Regions from separate parts of the Paenibacillus sp. FSL W8-0919 genome, predicted to be linked through region 1. Evidence: riboswitches for the same ligand, from Rfam matches in the RefSeq annotation. Region 1 holds a riboswitch; the other holds the start of a gene.
What was found. Region 1 has a riboswitch for FMN ahead of NST44_RS29580 (DMT family transporter). Riboswitches for the same ligand answer to the same signal wherever they lie in the genome.
Positions count from the first base shown of each region.

Region 2: it holds a riboswitch for FMN, as region 1 does, so the genes downstream of both, ribD (bifunctional diaminohydroxyphosphoribosylaminopyrimidine deaminase/5-amino-6-(5-phosphoribosylamino)uracil reductase RibD) here and NST44_RS29580 (DMT family transporter) in region 1, are expected to answer to the same signal.

Region 1 is NZ_JBBOPV010000001.1:6,526,613-6,538,925, reverse strand. It holds gene NST44_RS29615 (acyltransferase family protein) at 1-997, shown strand, start outside; gene NST44_RS29610 (hypothetical protein) at 1,077-1,319, opposite strand; gene NST44_RS29605 (helix-turn-helix domain-containing protein) at 1,375-3,642, opposite strand; gene NST44_RS29600 (ABC transporter permease) at 3,955-4,908, shown strand; gene NST44_RS29595 (carbohydrate ABC transporter permease) at 4,922-5,803, shown strand; gene NST44_RS29590 (extracellular solute-binding protein) at 5,843-7,459, shown strand; gene NST44_RS29585 (hypothetical protein) at 7,813-8,022, shown strand; FMN riboswitch at 8,263-8,416, shown strand; gene NST44_RS29580 (DMT family transporter) at 8,561-9,541, shown strand; gene NST44_RS29575 (Nif3-like dinuclear metal center hexameric protein) at 9,786-10,586, shown strand; gene NST44_RS29570 (GntR family transcriptional regulator) at 10,680-11,354, shown strand; gene NST44_RS29565 (sporulation protein) at 11,419-12,195, opposite strand.
Region 2 is NZ_JBBOPV010000001.1:5,541,466-5,553,778, reverse strand. It holds gene NST44_RS25205 (D-alanyl-D-alanine carboxypeptidase family protein) at 76-1,263, shown strand; gene spoIIAA (anti-sigma F factor antagonist) at 1,355-1,708, shown strand; gene spoIIAB (anti-sigma F factor) at 1,705-2,163, shown strand; gene sigF (RNA polymerase sporulation sigma factor SigF) at 2,175-2,930, shown strand; gene NST44_RS25185 (stage V sporulation protein AA) at 3,153-3,797, shown strand; gene NST44_RS25180 (stage V sporulation protein AB) at 3,794-4,222, shown strand; gene NST44_RS25175 (spore germination protein) at 4,248-5,885, shown strand; gene lysA (diaminopimelate decarboxylase) at 6,003-7,334, shown strand; gene NST44_RS25165 (peptidylprolyl isomerase) at 7,639-8,070, shown strand; gene NST44_RS25160 (acyl-CoA thioesterase) at 8,468-8,872, opposite strand; FMN riboswitch at 9,081-9,232, shown strand; gene ribD (bifunctional diaminohydroxyphosphoribosylaminopyrimidine deaminase/5-amino-6-(5-phosphoribosylamino)uracil reductase RibD) at 9,493-10,596, shown strand; gene ribE (riboflavin synthase) at 10,624-11,289, shown strand; gene NST44_RS25145 (bifunctional 3,4-dihydroxy-2-butanone-4-phosphate synthase/GTP cyclohydrolase II) at 11,343-12,313, shown strand, end outside.

The sequences.
Region 1 (12,313 bases):
CGGCTATGTGCTGAGCTGGCGCTATTTTCGCACCGGGGACCGCACGATTCTGTATTCCGCGGCAATAAGAAGGTATTTTCGGCTGGCGGGACCTGCGTTTGCGTCGGTTGTGATCGCCTATGTCTGCATGATTGCCGGCTGGGGCATGTTCGACGATGTCAGGGGACTGACCGGCTCGTCGATGCCGGATCCGTTTGCGGCGGATGCGAGCCTGCTTACGATGGTGAAGGAGGGGCTGTTTCATACGTTTTTCACCTATGGCGCGCAGTATAATCCGGTGCTGTGGACGATGACGTACGAGCTGTTCGGTTCGCTGTTCATTTTTGCGTTTTTGCTTCTCTGCGGCAGACGCCGTATCCGCTTTGTCCTATACGCCGCCCTTGTCTGCTGGCTGCTCGATTCTTATTACCTTGCGTTTGTGATCGGCGTGCTGCTGAGTGACCTTCAGCACAGCGGGAGGGACCGGCTGGCACGGGTCCGGCGTCCTTGGATCAATGCCGTCCTGCTCGCCGCCGGCCTGTTCTTCGGCTCGTATCCGTACATTCATCCAGCCGGCACCCTTTATGCCGTGCTCTTATGGGAATCAAGCAAGTTTGACTTCTTTGTGTTCTATCACGTGATCGGGGCAGGACTGGTGCTGACGGCTGTGCTGAATTCTAGCCGGCTGCAGGCTCTCCTGGGCAGCAAGTGGTGCGCGTATTTGGGGAAAATCTCGTTCTCGCTCTATCTCGTTCATTTCACGATCCTATGCACTTTCGGCTGCTTCCTGTTCTTACAGCTGAGCGCCGTTCTGCCTTATGGCATCAATATTCTGATCACGTTCACGGTAACGCTGGCGTTCATCATGGCATTCGCACACGGGTTCTACCGGCTCGTTGACGCCGTGATCCTTGATATGTTGTCCCGGTGGAACAAACGGATGTTCATCGGAGCGAAGCGGGCGGGGAAGAAAGGGGGAACAAAGCCGGTATCAGCCGGCGAACAAGCGATGGATTAACCGCAAAGCCGTCTGGCGAGGCATGGAATCGACGATTACCGCGAGGCACGGAACGTGAGGCCCGGCACCGCGATCACCGTCAGGCGAGGCAAGGCACAGTGATTGCCGTCAGGCGAGGCAAGGCACCGCGATTGCTGTCTGGCGAGGCCCGGCACCGGCGGTAGCCGTCTGGCGAGGCACGGAATCGGCGATTGCCGCCAGGCACATCATCGCCATTGCCGTCTGCAGGAGCCACAGCACGAGGAAACGCCCGGCCTGATTTCAGCATGCCGGGCGGCGGTGCGCATATAAAAAAACAAACCTTCTCTCGGCGGCGGGGCATTCAGCCCCGCCTTGCACAAGAGAAGGTTTGTTGTGGTTGCATTCCATCGATCCGATCATCCGCTGCTGGCATGGGTCTGCACCACTTGCTGCCTGCGGTAGGCACCCGGCGTCATGCCGACCGATTTCTTGAAGGTCCGGTTGAAGGAGGTGATGTTGAGGTAGCCGACGCGCTGGCTGATTTCATTAACGGTCAGGTCGGTGCATGTCAGCAGCTCCTTCGCTTTATTTATGCGGATCCCAAGCAGATGATCGCTGAAGTTGAGGCCGGTTTTCTCTTTGATGTACACCGAGAGATAGGCGCTCGACAGGTTCAGCTTGGCGGAGAGATAGTCGAGAGACAGGTCCTCCGCATATTGGTTATGAATGATGCTCAGGAACATGGCGATCAGCGGTTCCTCGCCGCTATCCTTCTTCTTCCGTATCAGGGCGCAGGACGCTTCGATCAGCTGGCGGAAGACGCTTTGGTATTCGCGCAGGCAATGGCATTCCGCCAGCCGCGAGCCCCACTGCTTCAAGGATTGAAGCTGAGCTTTGTCGATCTGGGCCATTTCAGCATAGCCGATAATTTTGGAGGCGGCGGCATCGGCGAAGAAACGGAACTGGGCAATGCCGGCCTCTTTGCGCTGTAATGCCGCAAGCGCCTGCTCAATGATCTGAAGCGCTCGGCTGTCGCTGCCTTCCTGCAGGGCATCCAGCAATCCTTTCTCCTGGGACGGGCTGAGATGGACCGTCGTCGGAAGCGTCCGTGGCTTCGTCACCAGCTGCGATTCCTCCAGAAGAGGGGCTTGCTCGGTCAGCGCCTTGACCTGACGGTAGGCTTCATTGAAGCCGGAGGAATCGTGAACCTGCGAGCTGACAGCGATGGTAACGAGGAACAGCTCGGTCTCGTTGTTCAGCATATCTTTCATTTCCTCCAGCAGTTTTTCCAGCTGACTGGCTTCTTCGCGCTTGAAGATCGAGATGATCTCGTTCTTCTCGATCTGGAACGTATGCGAATCCGGGTAGCGCTCCGCCGTAAACAGATGGATATGCTCCAGCATATGGCGGACCGCTTGGTCCGTCTGCAGCGGCGGCTCGCCGCTCGGATTCAGGCGGAACCGGATATGGTACAGCACGACGATAAAGCTGCCGTCATCCGACAGGAAATCCTCCCATTCGCTAATATCCGTATTGATGCTTTTCAACTGGCTGATATAGGAGTAGCTAGTCAGCACCGATTTTTGCTTGTTCAGGCGGTCCCGGATCTCCTCCTTCTCCCGCAGCAGGTCCTGGATGCGGCTCTTGATGAGATCGTATTCATTGATGCTGCCTTGATACGGCTGCGGCGCGTGAGTCTTGCGATTGAGCACCGTCGTCAATATCTGCTTCACCGGCTTGTGCAATCTGCGGCTGAAGAAATAGGAGGCCGCCAGAGCTACCCCGAGCGATAGCGAGAAGATGAGCAGCAGCGCCCCGGTCAGCCTGCTCAGCTGAGCAGACACATGACTGTATGGGACGGCCGAGATGTAGGTCAATCCGTCGTCTCCGGCTTCCGCAAAATAGTAAGTTCCGTCCTTGAGCACGGCTTGCTGCCCAGAGGCAAACGTCGGCAGCTCATTGGCGTGAAGGTCTCCCCATGTGTACAGCACATCCCCGTCCGCGTTCAAAATCGCAAGCGAGCGGTCGCTCGGCTCCCCGAAGAAGGATTGAGCGGCCTTGTCGATATCGATCAGCGCGATAATCTGGTAACGGCTGTCCAGCTGCTGATAGACGAAAGGCATCAATTTTTTCTCGGACAGATCATTATGGATGCGGTAGACGGCAGCCGGGAGCAGGCTGAAGGATTCCCCACTGCTCTTGTAGCTGTTCCAGAAGGCGTAGGGGTACTGCTTGCTAGTATAAGACCGGTCGAGCATATAAGGAGCATTCCCGCTTCCGGATTTGCTGAGCACAAAATCATGCTCCTTCAGATAAATCAGCGTATCCTCCAGGAAGAAGAGCGGGTTATAGATATCGCTCCGCATCTGGAGCATGACATCACGGGCCTTCAAATAATTGACCTCGTTGCCCGTCTGCTGGCGGAGCTGATTATTGAACCCGATTAAATCGGCATGATTATATATGTCAAATAACAGCACCTGCAGCCGGCTGAACTGGTAGGAGAACCGCTCCGCCGTGTCGTGGACCGCCTGCTGGCTCGTATCGATAATTTCTTTTTGAAGGCTGGATTTAAATAGATGGAAGATCACGGCATAGAATAGGCCGAACAAAACGATGATGGCCAAAAAGCTGAGGAAAATTTTGAAGAACAGGCTTCTGCTCTTGCTTTTGATCCAGTTCATAAACGATCCCCCTTTTGTATGTATTCGCGTTTATGGTCCTCCCCACAGTATAAAGGACAAGTATTAAGGATCGTGCTGCGTGGTGTTAACCCACCGTAAAAAAGGAATAGTCATTATTTTAGATTTTAAGCTTTAATTTAGGAAAAACGCCCGGCAGCCCGGCAATCCAATGAAAGGCGAGACATCGAAAAAATGGTCAATACCCATCCTGGCAATCGGTCGTATATGATGCAGATGTGAACCGAAGAGCAGGAGAAAGGTTCAGAAACGAAAGTGAGGGGATGTCCGATTTTAGAGCGTCAGGTTCGTAACATGGAAGCGCATTCAACAAAACCCGGCAGCACACGTGGCAGCAGCGTCTGGCGAGGTACGGTGAGGCAGGTGCGCAAAAACTGGCAGCTGTATCTATTATTCCTGCCGGTTCTGCTCTACTTCATCGTGTTTCACTACGTGCCGATGTACGGGGTACAGATCGCCTTCAAGGATTTTATCGCCAATAAAGGCATTCTGGAAAGTCCTTGGGTAGGCTTCAAGCATTTCGAGCGCTTCTTCAACAGCTTCTACTTCTGGAGAATCATTAAAAATACCCTTGGCATCGGGCTGTATGAATTGATTGTCGGGTTCCCGATTCCGATCATACTTGCCTTGATGATCAACGAAGCGCGGTCGGGCCGGTTTCGCCGGTTCATTCAAACGGTAACTTATGCACCTCATTTCTTGTCAACGGTCGTGGTCGTCGGCATGATCATGATGTTTCTGTCTCCGGTCAGCGGACTTGTCAATTTCATTATCACCTCCTTTGGCGGGGAACCGATTGCCTTTATGACGGAGCCGTCCTGGTTTAAGAGCATCTATGTGTGGTCCGGCGTCTGGCAGAGCATGGGGTGGAGCTCCATCATTTATTTGGCGGCGCTCGCGGGCATCGATCCGCAGCTGCATGAGGCCGCCAAGGTGGACGGTGCAGGCTGGTTCCGGCGAATCTGGCATATCAATCTGCCGGGGATCGCCCCAACGATGATCATTCTGCTGATTCTGAACATCGGATCCATTCTGGGGGTCGGCTTCGAGAAGGTCTTCCTGATGCAAAATTCGCTCAACATGGAAGCCTCGGACGTTATCGCCACGAACGTATACCGAAGCGGGATCCTGGGCGCCCAGTACAGTTACTCGGCGGCGGTCGGATTATTCAACTCCGTCGTCAACTTTATCATGCTGATTACCGTCAACCGGATCGCCCGCAGAGTCAGCGAGACCAGCCTATGGTAAGGAGGAAGCAGCTATGCCACAAAGCCGGAGCGAACGCATTGCCGGAATCTGTATTTACATTATATTATCATTAATTTCGCTTGTTGTATTGTATCCGTTATATTTTGTGCTTATCGCTTCGATCAGCGCGCCGGAGACGGTGATGCGCGGAGAAGTATGGCTGTGGCCCAAGGAATTGTCGTTTGTCGGATATGAGCGGCTGTTCGCCAACAAGGAGATCATTCAAGGATTTCTGAACACCGTGCTCTATACGGTAACGGGGACGGCGCTGAACCTCGTGATGACGATCGCGGCGGCGTATCCGTTATCGAGGGCGGACTTTAAGGGACGCAACGGGTTCATGCTCATCATCGTCTTCACCATGTTCTTCAGCGGCGGCATGATTCCGAGCTACCTGCTGGTTAAGGAGCTTGGCATGCTCGATACGATCTGGGCTATGATTATTCCGTCCGCGGTGTCGGTATGGAACATCATCATCATGCGTACGTTCTTCCAGAACTCCATTCCGAAGGAGATGCAGGAAGCGGCCTTCATCGACGGCTGCTCGAATATGCGGGTGCTGTTTCGCATCGTGCTTCCGCTCTCCGGTCCGATCCTGGCCGTTATGGTGCTGTTCTACGCGGTCGGCCACTGGAATTCCTATTTCACCGCCCTGATCTATCTATCCGACCGGTCGAATTATCCGCTGCAGCTGTTCCTGCGGGAAATTCTCGTCCAAGGGCAGATGCAGGAAATGGTCGATATCAGCGACGATTCGCTGGCCCGGAGTCTGATGGATGCGGAAGCAATCAAATACGCGGCGGTCATTGTGACCAATCTGCCGATGCTGCTCTTGTATCCGTTCTTGCAGAAGTATTTTGTCAAGGGAGTCATGATTGGAGCCATTAAAGGCTGACATATTCAAATGATAAGACTATAGGAGGCAGTGACAATTATGGTGAAAAAATGGGTTTCGCTCACATTGACAGCGGTGCTGGCAGCGGGGCTGCTGGCTGGCTGCGGGAGCAAAAGCGGGGATGGCGCAACGAAGGAGGGGGAGACGGCCAAGTCCAATTTCAACGAGACCGGCATGCCGATCGTAAATCAACCGCTCAACCTGACCTTCTTCACGGGCAAATCGCCGACAAACGGAAGCAAGTTCGAGGATACGCTCGTATGGAAGACGTATAAGGACATGACCAACATGAACATTACGTTCAACCTTGTTCCGTTCGAGACGCTGACCGAGAAGCGGAACCTGGCGCTCGCCGGCGGGGATTATCCGGATGTGTTCTACTCCGCCCGGGTAGGGTCGGCTGAGCTGACGCGCTACGGCGAGCAAGGCGTCTTCATTCCGCTGAATGACCTGATCGATAAATATGCGCCGAACTTCAAGAAGCTGATGGAGCAGTACCCGGATATCCGCAAGGGCTTGACGATGCCGGACGGCAACATTTATTCCTTGCCATCCTTCTACGATCCGGAGCTGCTCTCGATGCTGATCGGTACGCCGCTGTGGATCAATCAGGAATGGCTGGATAAGCTCGGTATGGAGGAGCCGAAGACTACCGAGGAGTTCTACGCCTACCTGAAGGCGGTTAAGGAAACCGACCTGAACGGCAACGGCAAGCATGACGAGATTCCATACTCTGCAACGGGCATCACCGGTCTCGTTGACCATTTGAAAGGCTCCTGGGGCCTTGGAACGAGCGGGCTTGGCCATAAGTTCGTCGATGTTGATCCGGAAACAGGCAAGCTGCGGTTTACGAAGGCGGAGCCGAAATACAAGGAAATGCTGGAGTTCATGAACAAGCTGTATAAGGAAGGACTGCTGGATAAAGAGATCTTCACGATTGAAGGCGGCGCTTTGAACGCGAAAGGGCAGGAAGGCTTGCTCGGGGCTACCGTCGTGCCGAATCCGGAGACCGTCATGGGACGCAAGGAATATATCGGTCTCGGTGCGCTCAAGGGACCTCACGGCGATCAGCTGTACTCCCACGTGAAGGTGCCAATGGTCCACGTAGGGGCATTTGCGATCACGGACAAGAACCCGAATCCGGAGGCGACGATTCGCTGGATGGATTACTTCTATGGCGATGAGGGAGCGCAGTTCTACTTCATGGGTAAAGAAGGCGAGACCTACACGAAGAATGCCGACGGTCAGCTTGAATATGTGAAGGAAATTACGGAAAATCCGGACGGCTTGACACAGGACCAGGCGCTGGCGAAGTACTTTACATGGCTTGGCGGCAGCTATCCGGGCTTGGTGCGGGAGAGCTGGTTCAAGGGCTCCGAGACGCTTCCGAGCGCGATGGCGGCAGCCGAGAAGGCGGAGCCTTATGCAGTGAAGGAGATTCTGTATAACTTCAACTTTACGCTGGAAGAGACGGATATCATGTCCTCGATCGGCAAGGATATTCAGGATTATGTCACCGAGATGGAGGCGAAGTTCGTCAATGGCTCCGCATCCTTCGACCAGTGGGACGAGTACGTGAACACGCTGAACAAGATGGGCCTGGAGGAATACATGCGAGTGTATCAGGCGGCATACGACCGCTACCAGGCGGAGTAACAAGCGGTTGGTTTAGGGTATAAGCTATTCTATTGTGCAAGCATGAGCAGCCCGCTCAAGGGAATATCCCTTGATTGCGGGCTGTTTCCGTTATTCCTAAAGAGGTACTCCTCGTTTATGCGCTGAGGTTGATTTAAAGGCATAGACGTCAATTACGCATATCCAAGCAGCACGATCAGGAGCATGGTGGAAAGAACGTGTCCGACTGGCGCCGTGATTTTTGCTGGTGATTTTCTCTATATGGAATGGTAATATTTATGAAAAGATGTTACCCGCAAGTCGTTGCAGCGTCAGGAGCTCAAGTCATCATTGGCGGGAGTTATGATGATGGTTTAAGAGGGGGCTGTGTAGCGATGGAGCGGAAGGTTTCCATGAAGAAGATTCCAAAAGGGGTAGCGGAATGGGTATTCAGGCCGAGACGCAGGTACGGGCGCTTTCCGAGAATCGAGCGGATGGTGGAATTGCTGTTCAAAGCGATACTCATTTTTTGGGCTTTTATCGTGATTCGCTGGTTTATCCTGATCACGGTTGCGACGATGAGGCATTTCGGCGTGTTTGATTAAGCAGTGTCATTGTCAAAGAGCTGTCCATTATAAGACAGGACTAGAATCAGAGTGAAAAAAGTTGTGGTAACTATTATATATTTGCTGTATAATTGTTAGTAAAGAAAAATATATCTTTTTGATTTGAAAGAAAAATGTATTTTCATGAAACCATTCATGGTATAATTTCCATACCATACAACATCAACCGGGATACCCTGGTTTGAGTTTGTTGCAGCATTTAAAAAATAAAACATGAATATGGATCTTCGGGGTAAGGTGAAATTCCTGACCGGCGGTGATGCTTCGATTCGAAGATTAGCCCGCGACTCGCGACAGCTTGCAAGGCTGCAATCGCGACTGACTTGGTGCAATTCCAAGGCCGACGGTATAGTCCGGATGGGAGAAGATCAAAGCTTGGTTTGCTGTGGGTTTTTTTTCGAAAAAATCGCATGATAGCAGGCTTATTTGATCAGCCCCCGTTTACGCCGACATGCTCGGCAAGCGGGGGCTTTCTGCTGGTAAGACCTCCGTATTCAGGATGAGGAGAGAGCTAGAGATGGATAACGTAAATACCGGTGTCAAGGTCAAGCCTTACGATTCCGGCGCACAAGCAAGGGGCCGAATGCGGGGAGGGTTTTGGCTTGTCGTATTGGGAGCGGCCCTCTGGGGCGTGGACCCTTTGTTCAGGGTCATTCTTCTGAAAAACCTGACGTCGGCGCAGATTGTTTTGCTCGAGCACATCATCATTTCCTTGATTGCCATTCCGGTTTTGTGGAGAAACCGCGTTGAATTGCGAGGTATCGGCTGGCGCCATGTCGGAGCGCTGCTGTTTATCTCCTGGGGCGGCTCCGCGCTGGCCACGATCCTGTTCACGATGGGTCTGTCAAACGGCAACCTGAACGCCGTCCTGCTGCTGCAGAAGCTTCAGCCGCTGTTTGCGATCATGCTCGCCAGCCTGCTTCTGAAGGAGAAGCTGCCTCGCCACTTTGGCATTTTGCTTATTATTGCTCTGGCGGGCACTTATCTGCTTACCTTTGGCATGACGCTGCCTATTGGTCACTGGAACGATTTTGTGCAGATCGGAAGCCTCTTATCGTTGGGCGCAGCCGCGTTATGGGGCGGCTCGACGGTGATGGGACGGCTGATGGTCGGCAAGCTGAAGTATGAGACGGTGACCTCGCTGCGCTTCGTGCTGGCGCTGCCGCTGCTGGCCTTCATGACGTGGAACGAAGGAGCCGCATGGAATATGCCGGCATTCGGTACCGGCGCTTTTGCCGCGGTATCCTTGAATCTGATCGGCCAGGCGCTGCTGCCGGGACTCTTGAGCCTGCTGGTGTATTATAAAGGGCTGACTACAACGAAGGCCTCCGTCGCAACGCTTGCCGAGCTGAGCTTCCCTATGGTCGGCGTGCTCATTAACTGGATCGTATTCCAGGAGGTTGTGACAAGCGCCCAGCTGCTGGGCTTCCTGCTGATCTGGGTTGTTCTGTTCGTCATATCAAGGCAGTCGGAATCGTCGGAGCGGACGCTATCGTAATGAATGACTTCTAAATGAATAATTCATAGTCTAAAGCTTCATGGCGTATAACTTCCATGCCGCATGATTTCATAACCGTCGTTAACAGCCTTTTCCCTTGGTAACGGAGCTATCTTCGCTTCTAACCTGCGGGGAGAAGGCTTTTTTCATAGGTCTGGATAAAAAAGCAGTTGAAATCGGAGCAACTCTCGATTAAAGTGGTAACCAACTGCCATACTAGTATGAAAAGGTGGATGGGTTGCCTATGACTATAACGGTCCAAGATGTCATTGATCGATTAACGGGACAATCCGGATCGCCGGATGCCTCGGTCGACGGAATCGTGGCGGGGGACGGGGGCGCGGCCGTTCGGGGAATTGCGGTTGCCTTCATTGCTTCGCACGACGTGATCGTACGGGCGGCGGAATTGGGCGCGAATTTGTTGATTACGCATGAGGGCGTCTTTTACAGCCATCATGAAGCTGGGCCGGATCATTTGGGGGACAGCCCGGTCGTTCAGGCCAAGCTGGAGCGTATCCGCTCCAAGGGGATGAATATATACCGGCTGCATGATGCTCCGCATCGGACCGAGCCCGACGTGATAACCGAAGGGCTGGTTAAAACCTTGGGCTGGAATGACCAGCTCGAGAAGCATCTGCCAACAGCGGCCATCGTGGCTCTGCCGGAGGGGATGACCGTTCAAGGGATCGCAGAATATATCAAGGATCGGCTGCATCTGCCGTACGTTCGCTTTGTGGGCAGCCGGGACACGGTATGCAAACGGATCGGAATCGCGGTTGGCTATCGGGGAGGCGGGCAGCACGCCATTCCGCTGTATGAACGCGAGCGGATGGATATGCTGATTGCAGGCGAAGGACCGGAGTGGGAGACGCCCGAATACGTCGCCGATGCGGCTGCGCAAGGACGGGACCAAGCGCTGATGCTGCTCGGGCATGGGGCGAGCGAGGAGCCGGGCATGCGGCTGGTTGCCGATCGGCTTCGGGACTATTTTCAGGAGCTTCCCGTTCATTTTCTCCCGGCACGTCCGTTGATTCATATCATCTAGACTTAAACTTGTTCGGTCGATGTACTACTGTATCTGGAAAGATATCGAGAGAGAGAATATCAAGAAATTGTATGGATAGAAAGAGGTAACCGTATGTCAACAGGGCCAAGGATCAAAGGATCGACCCGGGATTATTCATATCATCTATTAAAAGACCGTATTATGCGCCTCGATCTGGAGCCGGGCACCAAAATATCGGAGAAGGAAATTGCCGAAGAGCTGCAGGTCAGCCGAACGCCGGTACGCGAAGCCTTCATGAAGCTTGCCGAGGAGGAGCTGCTGGATATCATTCCGCAGAGCGGGACGCTTGTATCCAGGATCAACCTTACGCATGTGGAGGAGGGCCGGTTTATCAGGGAGAAGATTGAGAAGGAGATCGTTGCGCTGGCTTGCGAGCGTTTCCCGGAGGAGCACCGTTTTCGCTTAGAGACCAATCTTGCGCTGCAGGATGTGAGCGCGGACAACCGCAACCGATATAAGCTGTTCGAGCTGGACGAAGAGTTCCATCAAATACTGTTCGCAGGCACGGGGAAGGAACGGACATGGAAAATGCTCCAGCAGCTCAATATCCACTTCAACCGGCTGCGTCTGCTGCGGCTCTCGATGGACTCCAACTGGGAGACGATCATTGCCCAGCATAAGGAGATTTATCGGCTGATCGTGAGCGGGGAGACGGAGCAGGCCGTGAAGACCATGGAAGGCCATTTGCGCCTGGTCGTTGTGGAGCAGGACCTGCTTCGCCAGAAGTACCCTCAATATTTTATATAAACCGCACAAAAAGATGACCCCTGCATCGGCAGAGGCCATCTTTTTTTAGCTCTGGAGACCAGGGTTATCGTATCGATCGTTGAATGACTTGATCGAGAAGATCCGCAACGCGCGACGGTCCTTCTTGAAGATCCGCGCTGCTCAGCGTCAACCAGCTGTGGCGCTCATCCATATCCAGCGAGCGTTCAAGCCAGCCTGCAACACCGCTTCCCTTCCGGTCAACCTCGACCAGAACCGAAATTCCGTCGCGCTGGGGATACAGAATCAGCTCCAGCTCACGCATCCGGCTTGCGTATTCACGTCCCGGATAGAATTCAATTTCCTGCACGAACGGAACCCCGCGTCCCAGTCGGGAATGATATTCGCAGGAGGCCGTTTTAAACTGGAACCCGAGCTCGGAAGCCGCGTCGAATATAACAGCTGCCTCCGGCCCTGGCGTAACCTCAATATAGTCGTAATCCTTCGGATCGATTGCATTTTCGATATCAAGTCCGGTATGAACCCATACCCGCTGTCTGGAGAGCGTGAGCGGCGTTTCCAGCGGAAGCGGGAAGGAGAACGGGATTTCCAGTTCATCGCCCGCCTTTACAAGCAGGGAGTCGGTAATGCTAACCTTAGCCAGCACGCAGGATTCCGTGAATTTGCTGTCATCCCGCTCGCGGATATACTCGGTCATTACCTTTAGGTAGATGCGGTCCACCTTCTGTTCCACATTGCCGCCCCGAATATAGACGATCCCGCTTACTTCCTCCCCCGGATAATATGAGGATTTCTCCAGGCGGGTATCAATCTGCGCTGCGCCGATCCCGACGCTGGCCAGAATTTTGTTAAAAAACGACATGAACGTTGTCCTCCTTAAAGTATATAAGACGAACGATTGAACTGAATGTGGGCCAAGTACGTAAAATGTTCCTACAATCGTGCCCGCAGCCCATTCATTTGTTCATCCTATATTAGGA
Region 2 (12,313 bases), 990 kb from region 1:
TCCAACCTGACGACAATGGTTAGAGAGACCCGTATACGTACGGGATGCCATTACGAGTGTCAGGAGGGGACGGAATTGAAAAAAGCGTTAATCGCTGGACTGTTTGCTTTCGTTGTTGGATGGTCCAGTGCGGCAGTTCCAAGCTATGCCGAGGAAAACAGTAATACCGGCGGATCATCCCAAGGGGAGCTGGCGCCTAGTGCCCGTTCCGCCATCTTGCTTGATGCGGATACCGGAACCATCATTTACGAAAAAAACAGCCATGATAAGCTGCCTCCGGCCAGCATCACAAAAATTATGACGATGCTGCTGACGATGGAGGCGATCGACGAAGGACGTTTGAAGTTAACCGATAAGGTTCGCACCAGCGAGTATGCCGCTTCGATGGGGGGATCCCAAATCTTCCTCGAGCCCGGGGAAGAAATGACCGTCGAAGAAATGCTCAAGGGGATCGCTATGGCATCCGGCAACGACGCTTCCGTTGCGATGGCAGAGAAGATTGCAGGCACGGAGGAAGCCTTTGTCAAGCTGATGAACGAGAAAGCGGCGGAGCTCGGGATGAAGGATACGCATTTCGTCAATTGCAACGGATTGCCGGCAGACAATCATTATACTTCGGCGCATGACATCGCCCTGATGAGCCGCGAGCTGCTGAAATACGAGGGAATCACGAAGTATACCGGCGCTTATCAGGATTATTTGCGAAAGGATACGCCAAAGCCGTTCTGGCTGGTCAATACGAACAAGCTGGTCCGTTTTTACACGGGGGCGGACGGTTTGAAAACCGGCTATACCTCGGAGGCCAAATTTTGCTTGTCGGCAACGGCCAAGCGGGACGGATTGCGCACGATCGCGGTGGTGATGGGAGCTCCGGATACGAAGACGCGCAACAATGAAGTGTCCCGGTTATTCGATTATGCCTTCTCCCAATATGCGATGCATTCCATTTATAAGCCGGGTGAAGTGCTCGGGGTCCTGAAGGTACAGAAGGGCAGCGTGCCGGAGATTACCATTCAGGCCGACAAAGAGTACAACGTGCTGGTCAAAAAGAATGCGAAAACCGAGGATATCCGGCATGAGCTTCAATGGACCGAAGGTCTACGGGCTCCGGTTGCCGCCGGGCAAGTGATCGGAAAGCTGTCGGTTTACCAAGGGGACGCGCTGGTGAAGGAATTTGAACTGACGTCACCGGTCGAGGTGAAGAAAGCCGGATTCTGGAAGCTTTTTAAACGGACGACAGGCAAGTTGTTTCATGTAGATTGATAGGAGTTTTCTTCTAGTTTTGTCGGGGAGCAGGAAAGTCTTTTTCCATTGTAGAAATCTTTGTTCATGTCAGGGAGGAGAGTGAGCAAACATGAATCTGCATGTTGATATGGAGCATCACAGGCATGTGCTGATCGTTCGTTTGTCCGGGGAACTCGACCATCATACGGCCGATTCGGTTCGTCTTCAGCTGGATGAAGCCATCCAGCGGCGGCAAACGGAGCACTTGGTGCTGAGCTTGAAGGATCTGGAGTTTATGGACAGCTCGGGTCTTGGCGTCATTCTGGGACGCTATAAATTCATCAAGCAAAAAGGCGGCAAGATGGCGGTCTGCGACGTCAAACCGCAGGTTTATCGTCTGCTTGAAATGTCGGGCTTGTTCAAGATCATGCCGATCTATGAGAACGAGGGTACGGCGCTCTCGGGTTTGGAGGTAGTGTCATGAGTGAAGGTAAGTCGCAGCATAATTTTATGACTCTGCAGTTTGCCGCCAAGTCGGAAAACGAATCCTTTGCCCGTGTTGCCGTGGCAGCGTTCATATCCCAGCTGGATCCGACGATGGATGAGCTGAGCGACCTGAAGACGGTCGTATCCGAAGCGGTGACCAACTGCATCATTCACGGATATGACAGCAATCCGGAGGGGATCGTGAAGATCGAAGCTTCGATTGACGGAGATATCATCACCCTCTGTATTGAAGATGACGGCAGAGGCATCGAGGATCTGGAAATGGCCAAGCAGCCGCTGTACACGTCCAAGCCTGAGCTGGAGCGATCCGGGATGGGGTTCACGATTATGGAGAACTTCATGGATGAATTTGAAGTGGTCAGCCAGCCGGGCAGCGGCACCTCGATCAAAATGAAAAAGAGGATCGAATCTAAGAAAGCTTTATATAATTAGGGGTTGGACAAATGGATGCCGATGTGAAAAAAACTTCGCAGACTTATTTGGACGACGCGGAGGTCAAACGACTCATTGCACTCAGCCAAAACGGGGATCATGTTGCCCGGGATACGCTTGTCAATTGTAATATTCGGCTTGTCTGGTCTGTCGTTCAGCGGTTTATGAACCGGGGGTATGAGCCGGATGATCTTTTTCAAATCGGCTGTATCGGTCTCCTGAAGTCCGTGGACAAGTTCGATCTCAGTTATGACGTAAAGTTCTCTACCTATGCCGTGCCGATGATTATCGGGGAGATTCAGCGCTTCCTGCGGGATGACGGGACCTTGAAGGTCAGCCGCTCCCTCAAGGAAATGGCCAATAAAGTCAGGAAGAAGCGGGACGAGCTGTCCAAGCAGCTCGACCGTCTGCCGACGGTGAAGGAGGTTGCCGAGGAGCTGGGGGTAACGCCGGAGGACGTGGTGTTTGCCCAGGAAGCCAACAAGCCGCCGACCTCCATTCATGAAACGGTATTCGAGAATGACGGGGATCCGATTACGCTGATGGATCAGATAGCCGATGATTCGCAGGAGCGCTGGTTCGACAAGCTGGCTTTGAATGAAGCGATCGGAAGCTTGACCGAACGGGAACGCCTTATCGTTTATTTGCGGTATTACCGGGATCAGACGCAATCGGAAGTGGCCAGCCGGCTCGGGATTTCCCAGGTACAGGTGTCGAGGCTGGAGAAAAAAATACTGCAGAGCATTCGGAATGAAATCGCGCAGTAGCGCAATTGCCGATTCCGGTATGCTGTGTGCTCGATACGAGCGCCTCTTTCGAAATGGAGAGGCGCTTTTTCGTGCTCGCGAAGAGGTATAGGCTATGCTCCTTTCTTTGTGAATGCAGCATTATTGGATCATTTGAGGGCGCAGTCTTTTTGGAGAAATGGAGTAGAATCCACAGCGATTTCCCATACTAACGGTAATTTAGCAGTAAAGGAGTGTTTTTGGATGAAGGTCAATCCCACTCCGACGGTGTTTCTGCAGCTGCGAAGCCGCATACGTATTCCGAAAGACCAAACCGTCAAGCTTGGCGATGTCGCTTTCATCGTCTGCGATCCGGAATGGGAAGAACGGCTTGCCGCCCTTCCCCTCGTGCAGCCGAAGGACATGGACGGCAATCGGATGGTGATGGACTTGATCCAGATCATACCGAGGATCCGGCAGCTCATTCCGGACGTGCATATCGAGCCGATGGGCAACCACCATACGCTACTCGAGCTCACCGGACCGGAGAGCAGAAGCTCCAGGCTGTGGTTCCCGCTCGTTTGGCTGCTGCTGTTTTTTGGGTCGGCGCTTACGATTATGAATTTCCATGCGGACGTCAATATGCTCGAGGTGCAGATCCGAATAGTCGAGATGGTAACGGGAGAAAGGGATGAGCATCCTTACCTGTTCCAAATTGCCTATTCCCTTGGTCTTGGGTTCGGCATGACGGTATTCTTCAATCATTTGTTCAAGAAAAAGTGGAACGAGGAGCCGACACCGCTGGAAGTCGAAATGTATCTGTATCAGGAAAACCTGGACCAGTATGTCGTGGCCGAAGAGTATCGGAAAATGAATAAGGCGGCAGAAGGGCGCGGGAATGAATCATGATGACCTCGATGCTCCAGGGAATATTTACGTGCGTGCTTGGCGTGGCAGGGGGGATCGCGGTCGGAGGCGGAGTCATTGCCCTGATCATCGTGCTCGATATCATCCCGCGGCTGTCCCAGTTAACCTCGACCTATCACCGGGTCCATTGGTATGAGGGAGCGCTGATTTCCGGCTCCTTTATCGGCACGCTTGCGGACTTCTGGCATTGGTCGGTTCCGCTCGGGCCGGTTGTGAGCACGATCATCGGGCTGATGTGCGGCATCTTCATCGGCATGCTGGCAGCAGCACTGACGGAAGTATTGAATGTTCTGCCAATTTTGGCGAAGCGGCTTCGTTTAACCGGTTATTTATTCGGGCTGCTGATGGCGATGGTTGCCGGAAAGGTCGCCGGCTCGCTGTTCGATTGGCTTATATACAATCAATGATAGTTACTCGATCAGGAGGTATAGAATGGACGAGAATACAACCTATAACGAAGGCATAGAACCGGACATCCCGGTAATCCCGCCATCCGAAATCAAGGAGCTGGAGGAGGAGGCGCTTAAGGAAAAGAGAAATGCGGAAACCTCGGACAGCACGGAGGAATCGGTCATATACTGGCAAGGCGAGGATCGGGTGCCGGAGAAGATCAGCGTCCTGAAAGAGACGCTGAAGGAAGTGATGGGCTACGGCGTTTCCTTTGACGTCATCATCCGCGAGATGACCTTTGCGGGAAGGCCGGCAGCGCTCTTGTTCCTAAACGGCTTCACGAATGATGTCATCGTTTCCGAAATATTAACCCGTCTTACCTACCTGACGCCCGAGGATGTCAGGGACGGCCACGCGCTGAACGATATGATGAAGGCGTATATTCCTCATGTCCAGGTTGAACAGGTGTCGAAGCTGAGCAAGGTGATCAATGACGTGTTATGCGGAATTTGCGCGTTGTTCATCGAGGGCGCTAGCACCGCCATCCTGCTGGATACCCGGAAATATCCCGTGCGCGGGCTTGAAGAGCCGGCGGTTGAACGCGTCGTTCGTGGAGCTAGGGACGGGTTCACGGAGACGATCGTAACCAATATCAATCTCGTGCGGCGGCGGGTCCGCGACCCGGGGCTTCATGTGGAGACGATGAAGGTAGGAAGACGGACCAAGACGGATGTGAGCCTGCTCTTTATCGACGATATTGCCGATCGCGTGCAGGTAGAAGCGATTCGCCGGAAAATAAAGCAGCTTGATCTCGAAGGGCTGCCGCTCGGCGACAAGCAGCTGGAGGAAGCAATCGTGAATAAGGGCTGGCATCCGTACCCGCTCGTCCGATACTCGGAGCGGCCGGACGTGGTAGCCTCACACCTTCTGGAGGGACGGATCGTCGTCATGGTCGATACATCGCCCAGCGTAATGATTATGCCGACGACCTTCTTCGATTTATGCCAGCATGCCGAAGAGAACCGGCAAACCGCGTTTATGGGCACCTATTTAAGATGGATCCGCTTTGGCGGCATCTTCGCCTCGATGTTCCTGCTTCCGCTCTGGATGCTGCTTGTCGTCCATCCGGAGCTGAAGCCGCCGGCGCTGGATATCCTTGGGCCGCAGGAGAATGCCAAGATTCCGATTATCGGGCAATTTCTGATCGTCGAATTCGGCGTCGATCTGCTGCGTTTGGCGGCCGTTCATACGCCGACGCCGCTCGCCTCGGCCATGGGCTTGATCGCTGCGATTCTGATCGGCGATATTGCCGTCAAGACCGGGCTGTTCGTCAATGAGGTGGTGCTTTATATGGCCGTTGCAGCTATCGGCATGTTCGCCACGCCGAGCTACGAGCTCGGGCTCGCCAACCGGATGGTCCGGCTCGTCCTGCTCGTAGCGACGGCGCTGTTTGGTGTGAAAGGGTTCGTGATCGGCAGCACGCTGCTGATTCTATCCTTGACGACGCATCGCTCCTATAACTCGTCGTACTTATGGCCGTTTATACCATTTAGTGCAAAGGCCATGGGCGAGATTTTATTCCGTAAACCGCTGCTGACGTCAACGAGACGCCCGGCGCTCAACAAGACGAGGGATCACACCAAAATGGGGACTGAAATGAATTCCAAAGGAAGGCATTGATAATAACACAAATGATGTGTTGAAAAATCCATTTTGCTTACGTTTCGTTGTCTGCTATACTGTGAACAATTATTCGATTATCCTATTTTTGATAAAGCGATCGGAGGAATTGTAAGCATGTTTCTACACGGTACCAGCAAGATTAACGAACAGGGACGTTTGGAGATCGGCGGATGCGACACATCCGAATTGAAAGCCCAGTACGGTACGCCTCTATATATTGTGGACGAGCAAGCGGTCCGGAATCGCTGCCGGGAATATATTGAAGCCTTTAAGGCTTCCGGTTTGAAGTTTCAAGTCGCGTACGCCAGCAAAGCGTTCTGCGTGATGGCCATGTGCCAGCTCGCTGAGGAGGAAGGGATGTCGCTGGACGTCGTTTCCGACGGGGAGCTGTACACGGCGCTGCAAGCCGGCTTTCCGGTACAGCGGATCCATTTTCACGGCAACAACAAGACGCCTGAAGAAATCGAAATGGCCATTGATGCCGAAATCGGCTGCTTCGTCGTGGACAATGTAGTCGAGCTGCATATGCTGCAGGCGATCGCGGCCGAGAAGAACCGGAAGGTGAACATTCTCCTTCGTTTAACGCCGGGCGTTGAGGCGCATACCCATGAATATATCTCGACCGGCCAAACCGATTCCAAATTCGGATTCGATATCGGAAACGGCTCGGCGTTTGAAGCGGTGAAGCTGGCAGCGGCACAGAATAACATTCAATTGATCGGCATCCATTCCCATATCGGCTCGCAAATTTTCGAAGTCGAAGGATTCCAGATGGCCGTTGGGCGCGTTGCCGAATTTGCGGCGAAGGTCAAAGCAGATCTGGGCATTACCTTCAAGGTAGTCAATCTTGGCGGCGGATTCGGAATTCGCTATGTCGACGGAGATACCCCGCTGCATGTTTCCGACTACGTTAAAGCGATTACGGATGCGGTGAAGACCCATTTTGCCGGCATTGGCAGCGAGCTGCCTGAGATTTGGGTAGAGCCTGGCCGCAGTATCGTGGGTGAAGCAGGCACCACGCTGTATACGGTAGGGACCAGCAAGGACATTCCGGGCGTGCGGAAATACGTGGCCGTAGACGGCGGAATGACTGACAACCCGAGACCGGCCCTGTACGAATCGAAATATGAGGCCATTCTGGCCAACCGTGCAAACGAGAAGCCAGAGGAGACGGTTTCGATTGCCGGCAAGTGCTGCGAGAGCGGTGACATGCTGATCTGGGACCTGGATCTGCCTAAGGTTAACACGGGAGACCTGCTGGCCGTATCCTGCACAGGCGCTTATAACTATTCCATGGCAAGCAACTACAACCGCATCCGCAGACCTGCCGTCGTTTTTGTTAAGGATGGCCAGAGCCGGCTTGTCGTTCGCCGCGAGTCGCTCCAGGATATTATCAGCAATGACGTCGTTTCTGCCCGGATTGCCAAAGAAACCGTTACAAGCTAAGTTGTTTCGATCGGCAGAACCAACACCTTACAGGGTGTGAGCCAGGATTCGACGATTCCTTTAAAAGCCCGCCAGACCGCTTGATCGGTTTGGTTGGGCTTTTTTACAGACCACGGAGCCTTCGCGGACGATGGACGCTGAAAGCATCTAAGCGTGAAGCCCCCCTCAAGATGAGATTTCCCAGTATGTAAGACTAAAGATGCGGGTTCATTTTGCGTCCCAAGTTATTTCATAGTAAACTAGAACTTGCATGTTTTATGAAATGCGTATCTTAGGGAATGTACATCGAAAGGAGATATTCGATATGGCAAAAAAAGCGAGAATCACACTGGAAAACGGCAAAGAGGTACTGCTCGATCTGTTTGAGAAGGATGCGCCGAACACGGTTGCTAATTTTGAAAAGCTTGCGAATTCCGGCTTCTATAACGGTCTAGTATTCCACCGCGTCATTCCGGGCTTCGTCGCTCAAGGCGGCTGCCCGAACGGAACAGGTACAGGCGGACCGGGCTACACGATCGATTGCGAGATCAACCCGAACAAGCATGAGCGTGGAAGCCTGGCTATGGCGCATGCCGGACGCAACACGGGCGGAAGCCAGTTCTATGTATGCTATGAGCCGCAGCCTCACTTGGACGGACAGCATACCGTATTCGGCAAGGTCGTTGAAGGCATGGAGCATATCGATGCTTTTAAAGGCCGCGACAAGATGGAAAAAGTCGAAGTATTCGAAGCGTAACATGTAAGTGTTGGATGGACAGGCCACTCTTGTGGGGGCCTGTTTTTTTATGCGTGGGGTTCGGCCATGTATGGAACTTCCTGGCGGACAGCATGTGCGCGGCTGTCCAATACCTAGCCGTCGGTGATAGACTGCTCATGAGAGGTGCAAAGCCGGTGTACTAGGGTTACTGCAACACGGAGACACCCTTAAAAGGCAGAAATCAACGGAGCAGGCGGAATTCCTCAGAAGAAGCGAAGCGTGCCCCTATATTCCCGGATTTCGGCATTGGGAAGTCAATTCAACGAAATCCGGGAATAACAGGGATCGTAGGAGGGATCCGCATGCGGAATTTTGAGTTACCCAGAGGCCTTGAAGGGTTATCCGCAAGCATAGCCGCTAATTAGTTTACTCCAGATCAAGACGAAGCCGGTAGAAACAACGCCCGCAGTTCTTCCGGAACCGGTCGGCTCTTGCGGGTGCGGATATCGATCGTCACGATCGTTACAGCGGCATCGGCGCAAAGCTCCCCGTCCGTGTTATGGATCTGCTGAAGCAGCACAAAGCTGCTTAGTCCAAGCTTGTGAGACTCGGTTGAAATGTTCAGGCGCTCTCCCTGCCTGCATTCCTTCCTGTAATTAATATTAATGTTGACCGTGACAGTCTGCACACCCAATCCTTTCAGTACATCGTAGTGCAGATTCCCCGCCTCGTACCATTCTTCTCTTCCCCATTCCAGGTACTCCAGATATTTGGCGTTATTCACATGACCATTCACATCGATTTCCGTCGGTCTTACGATGATGTTAAGCGAGGTTTTCATTTACATGATCTCCTTTAACCTATACAATTCACGGTTTATCCTCCGCATTACTTGGTTCTCGTTGAGCGCACCGATTTCCTCCCGAACCTGCAACGGATATGAATTTATACAACCAAAAAGTTACTGACTAAATAAAAGTGAGTTAATTATCTTGCTTTTTTGCCTATGGAGTGTTAAGATTCATCGTAAGCAACAGCTAATTTCATATTGAATCCTTCGGGGCAGGGTGAAATTCCCTACCGGCGGTGATGATTGCAGCTCCGGCTGCGACTTAGTCCGTGACCCGGATACGTTATCGTATGCGGTGGACCTGGTGAAATTCCGGGACCGACAGTATAGTCTGGATGGGAGAAGGAACGAAAGTGGACTTGAGAGCATGTACAATAGCTATCTCTTGTCTTAGCTTTCTGATGTCATGCGTTATGTGAGGCTTTTCACATATGACGATTCTAGAGCGGGTGTGCTTTTTAAAGCGCCGCTTCTTTGGACGTTATATGAGAACCTCGGAACTAACGGTTATTTATGATGTCGTAAAGTGAACTGGTTTATTACGCCCTGTTTTGGATGAATCGCTTATCCTGAAACAGGGCTTTTTTATTCTGGAAAGGGGCTTGGGTAGCATGGAAGTCGTCAACGATGAATTTTATATGTCGCTTGCGCTGGATATGGCGGAACGCGCGCAAGGCCAGACCGGCATTAACCCCGTCGTCGGCTGTGTCGTCGTGAAGGACGGTGCTCTTGCGGGCGTCGGCGCCCATCTGGAGCGGGGAACGCCGCATGCTGAGGTCCATGCACTGAATATGGCCGGGAGCAAGGCGGCCGGAAGCACCGTGTATGTAACCCTTGAGCCCTGCAGCCATTACGGAGCGACTCCTCCATGCAGCGAGAGGCTCATAGCGGAAGGTGTTAAACGGGTCGTTGTCGCCTGCCAGGACCCCAATCCGCTGGTTGCCGGCCGTGGTCTGCAGATGCTGCGGGCAGCGGGCATTGAAGTGACGACAGGCGTCCTCGAAGAGCGGGCCGTCCGGTTGAACGAAGCCTTCAACAAATTTATTACGACCGGACTGCCGTTCGTCACCTTGAAGACAGCCAGTACGCTGGACGGGAAAATCGCCTCAAAGACCGGCGACAGCAAGTGGATATCCAATGAGGTGTCCCGGGAGCTGGTGCACACTCTCCGGCATCGACACCAGGGAATCATGGCAGGGGTTGCCACCGTTATTGCGGACGATCCGTCGCTGACGACGAGACTCCGCGTTGAAGGTCTTCAGCCCGTACGAATCATCGTGGATTCGCAGCTTCGCATCCCTTTGAATTGTCGTGTAGTCAGTGATGGCGCTGCCAAAACAGTCGTGCTGGCCACGGAGCTGGCCGACAAGGCGAAGCGGACCGCGCTGGAAGAACGGGGGGTGCAGATTCTGGTCTGCGGTCCCGGCCCGAGAGTCGACCTGCAGGCTGCGCTTATGGAGCTTGGTCGCATGGGCATCGCCTCCATCCTGGTTGAAGGAGGAGGAACCTTAAGCGGAAGCTTGCTGGAGAACAAACTGGTGGATCGCATCATCCAATTCATTGCCCCGAAGATTATTGGAGGGTTCGATGCACCGGGAAACTATATGTTCAGCGGGTATGAGCTGATGAGCGAAGCGATTGAGCTGACAGGACTCGAGACCCAAAGACTTGGCGACAATATTTATGTGACCGGCCAGCCGGTATGGAAGTCGTAAACGATTGAATGAAAGGAGGGATAGGATATGTTTACAGGGCTGATTGAAGAGATCGGCGAGATGAGACGAATCGGCCGCCAAGGCGAAGCGATGGTGCTCAGCATTTCGGCAAGCAAGGTCCTGGATGATCTAAAGCTAGGCGATAGTGTTGCTGTCAACGGGGTTTGCTTGACCGCGACAACGATCGATAAAGACAGCTTTACCGTCGATGTCATGCCGGAAACGTATCGAAACACCAATCTGAAGCAGCTACAACCGGGAAGCAAAGTCAATCTGGAACGGGCCATGGCAGCCGGAGGACGATTCGGCGGTCATATCGTACAGGGACATGTGGATGGGGTCGGCGTGATTCGAAGCGTGAGATCCGATCAGAATGCGGTCGTCTATGAAATTGCCCCGTCGAACGACGATGTGTTCAAATATATCCTTCCGAAAGGGTCCGTAACGCTGGACGGAATCAGTCTGACCGTCGTTCGAACGACGGATCATTCCTTCACCGTCTCCATCATTCCCCACACGCTTGCCGAAACGGTGCTGGCTTATAAGGGACCGGGGGATACGATTAACATCGAGTGCGATATTTTGGGCAAATACGTCGAGCATCTGCTGAATTACGGCAGTGAAGGAAACAGCTCCAGAAGAAGCAAAGCGGGGATCAGCCGGGATTATCTAGCCGAGCACGGATTTGCTTGATCGAAGCATCAGATTGACCCGAACGTTTAGACTTACGAGAAGGAGGAGTAGGAATGGAAGAGCGATTTTCTTTTCATACCATAGAAGAAGCTTTGCAGGATTTGAAGGAAGGGAAGATCGTTATCGTCGTTGACGATGAAGACCGCGAGAATGAAGGGGATTTTATCGCTCTAGCCGAAAAGGCAACCCCCGAGGTGATCAATTTCATGATTACGGAAGGGCGTGGATTGGTGTGTCTCCCGATGACGCCCTCGCGGGCTCAGGAGCTGGATCTGAAACCGATGGTTAGCCAAAATACGGACTATCATGGAACGGCCTTCACCGTTTCCATTGACCATAAAGATACGACAACCGGCATATCGGCCTATGAGCGCTCCGTAACGGTTCGCGGCATTATGGACCCGAATGCGACCGCAGCGGATTTCCGCAGACCGGGCCATATGTTCCCGCTGATTGCCAAAGAAGGGGGCGTCCTTCGCCGGGCAGGTCATACGGAGGCGGCTGTCGATCTTGCGAAGCTGTGCGGCTCTTACCCTGCCGGTGTCATCTGCGAAGTCATCAAGGAAGACGGAACCATGGCGCGTCTGCCGGATCTGATCGAAATATCGAAGAAGCACGGGATGAAGCTGATCAGCATCAAGGATCTGATTCATTACCGCAATGAGAAGGAGAAGCTGGTGCAGCGGGAAGTGGCGGTGCGGATGCCGACGGATTACGGGGTATTCCAGGCGGTGGCTTACACGAACGATGTCGACAACAAGGAGCATGTAGCGTTGGTCAAAGGCCAGATTAACGGCGATGAGCCGGTGCTGGTTCGCGTCCATTCGGAATGCCTGACCGGGGATGTCTTCCACTCCCACCGCTGCGACTGCGGCCCGCAGTTCGAGGCCGCACTGCGGCAGATCGAGGAGGCCGGCAACGGCGTGCTGCTGTACATGCGCCAAGAGGGACGCGGCATCGGCTTGATCAACAAGCTGAAGGCATATAAGCTGCAAGAGGAGGGCTTCGATACGGTCGATGCCAA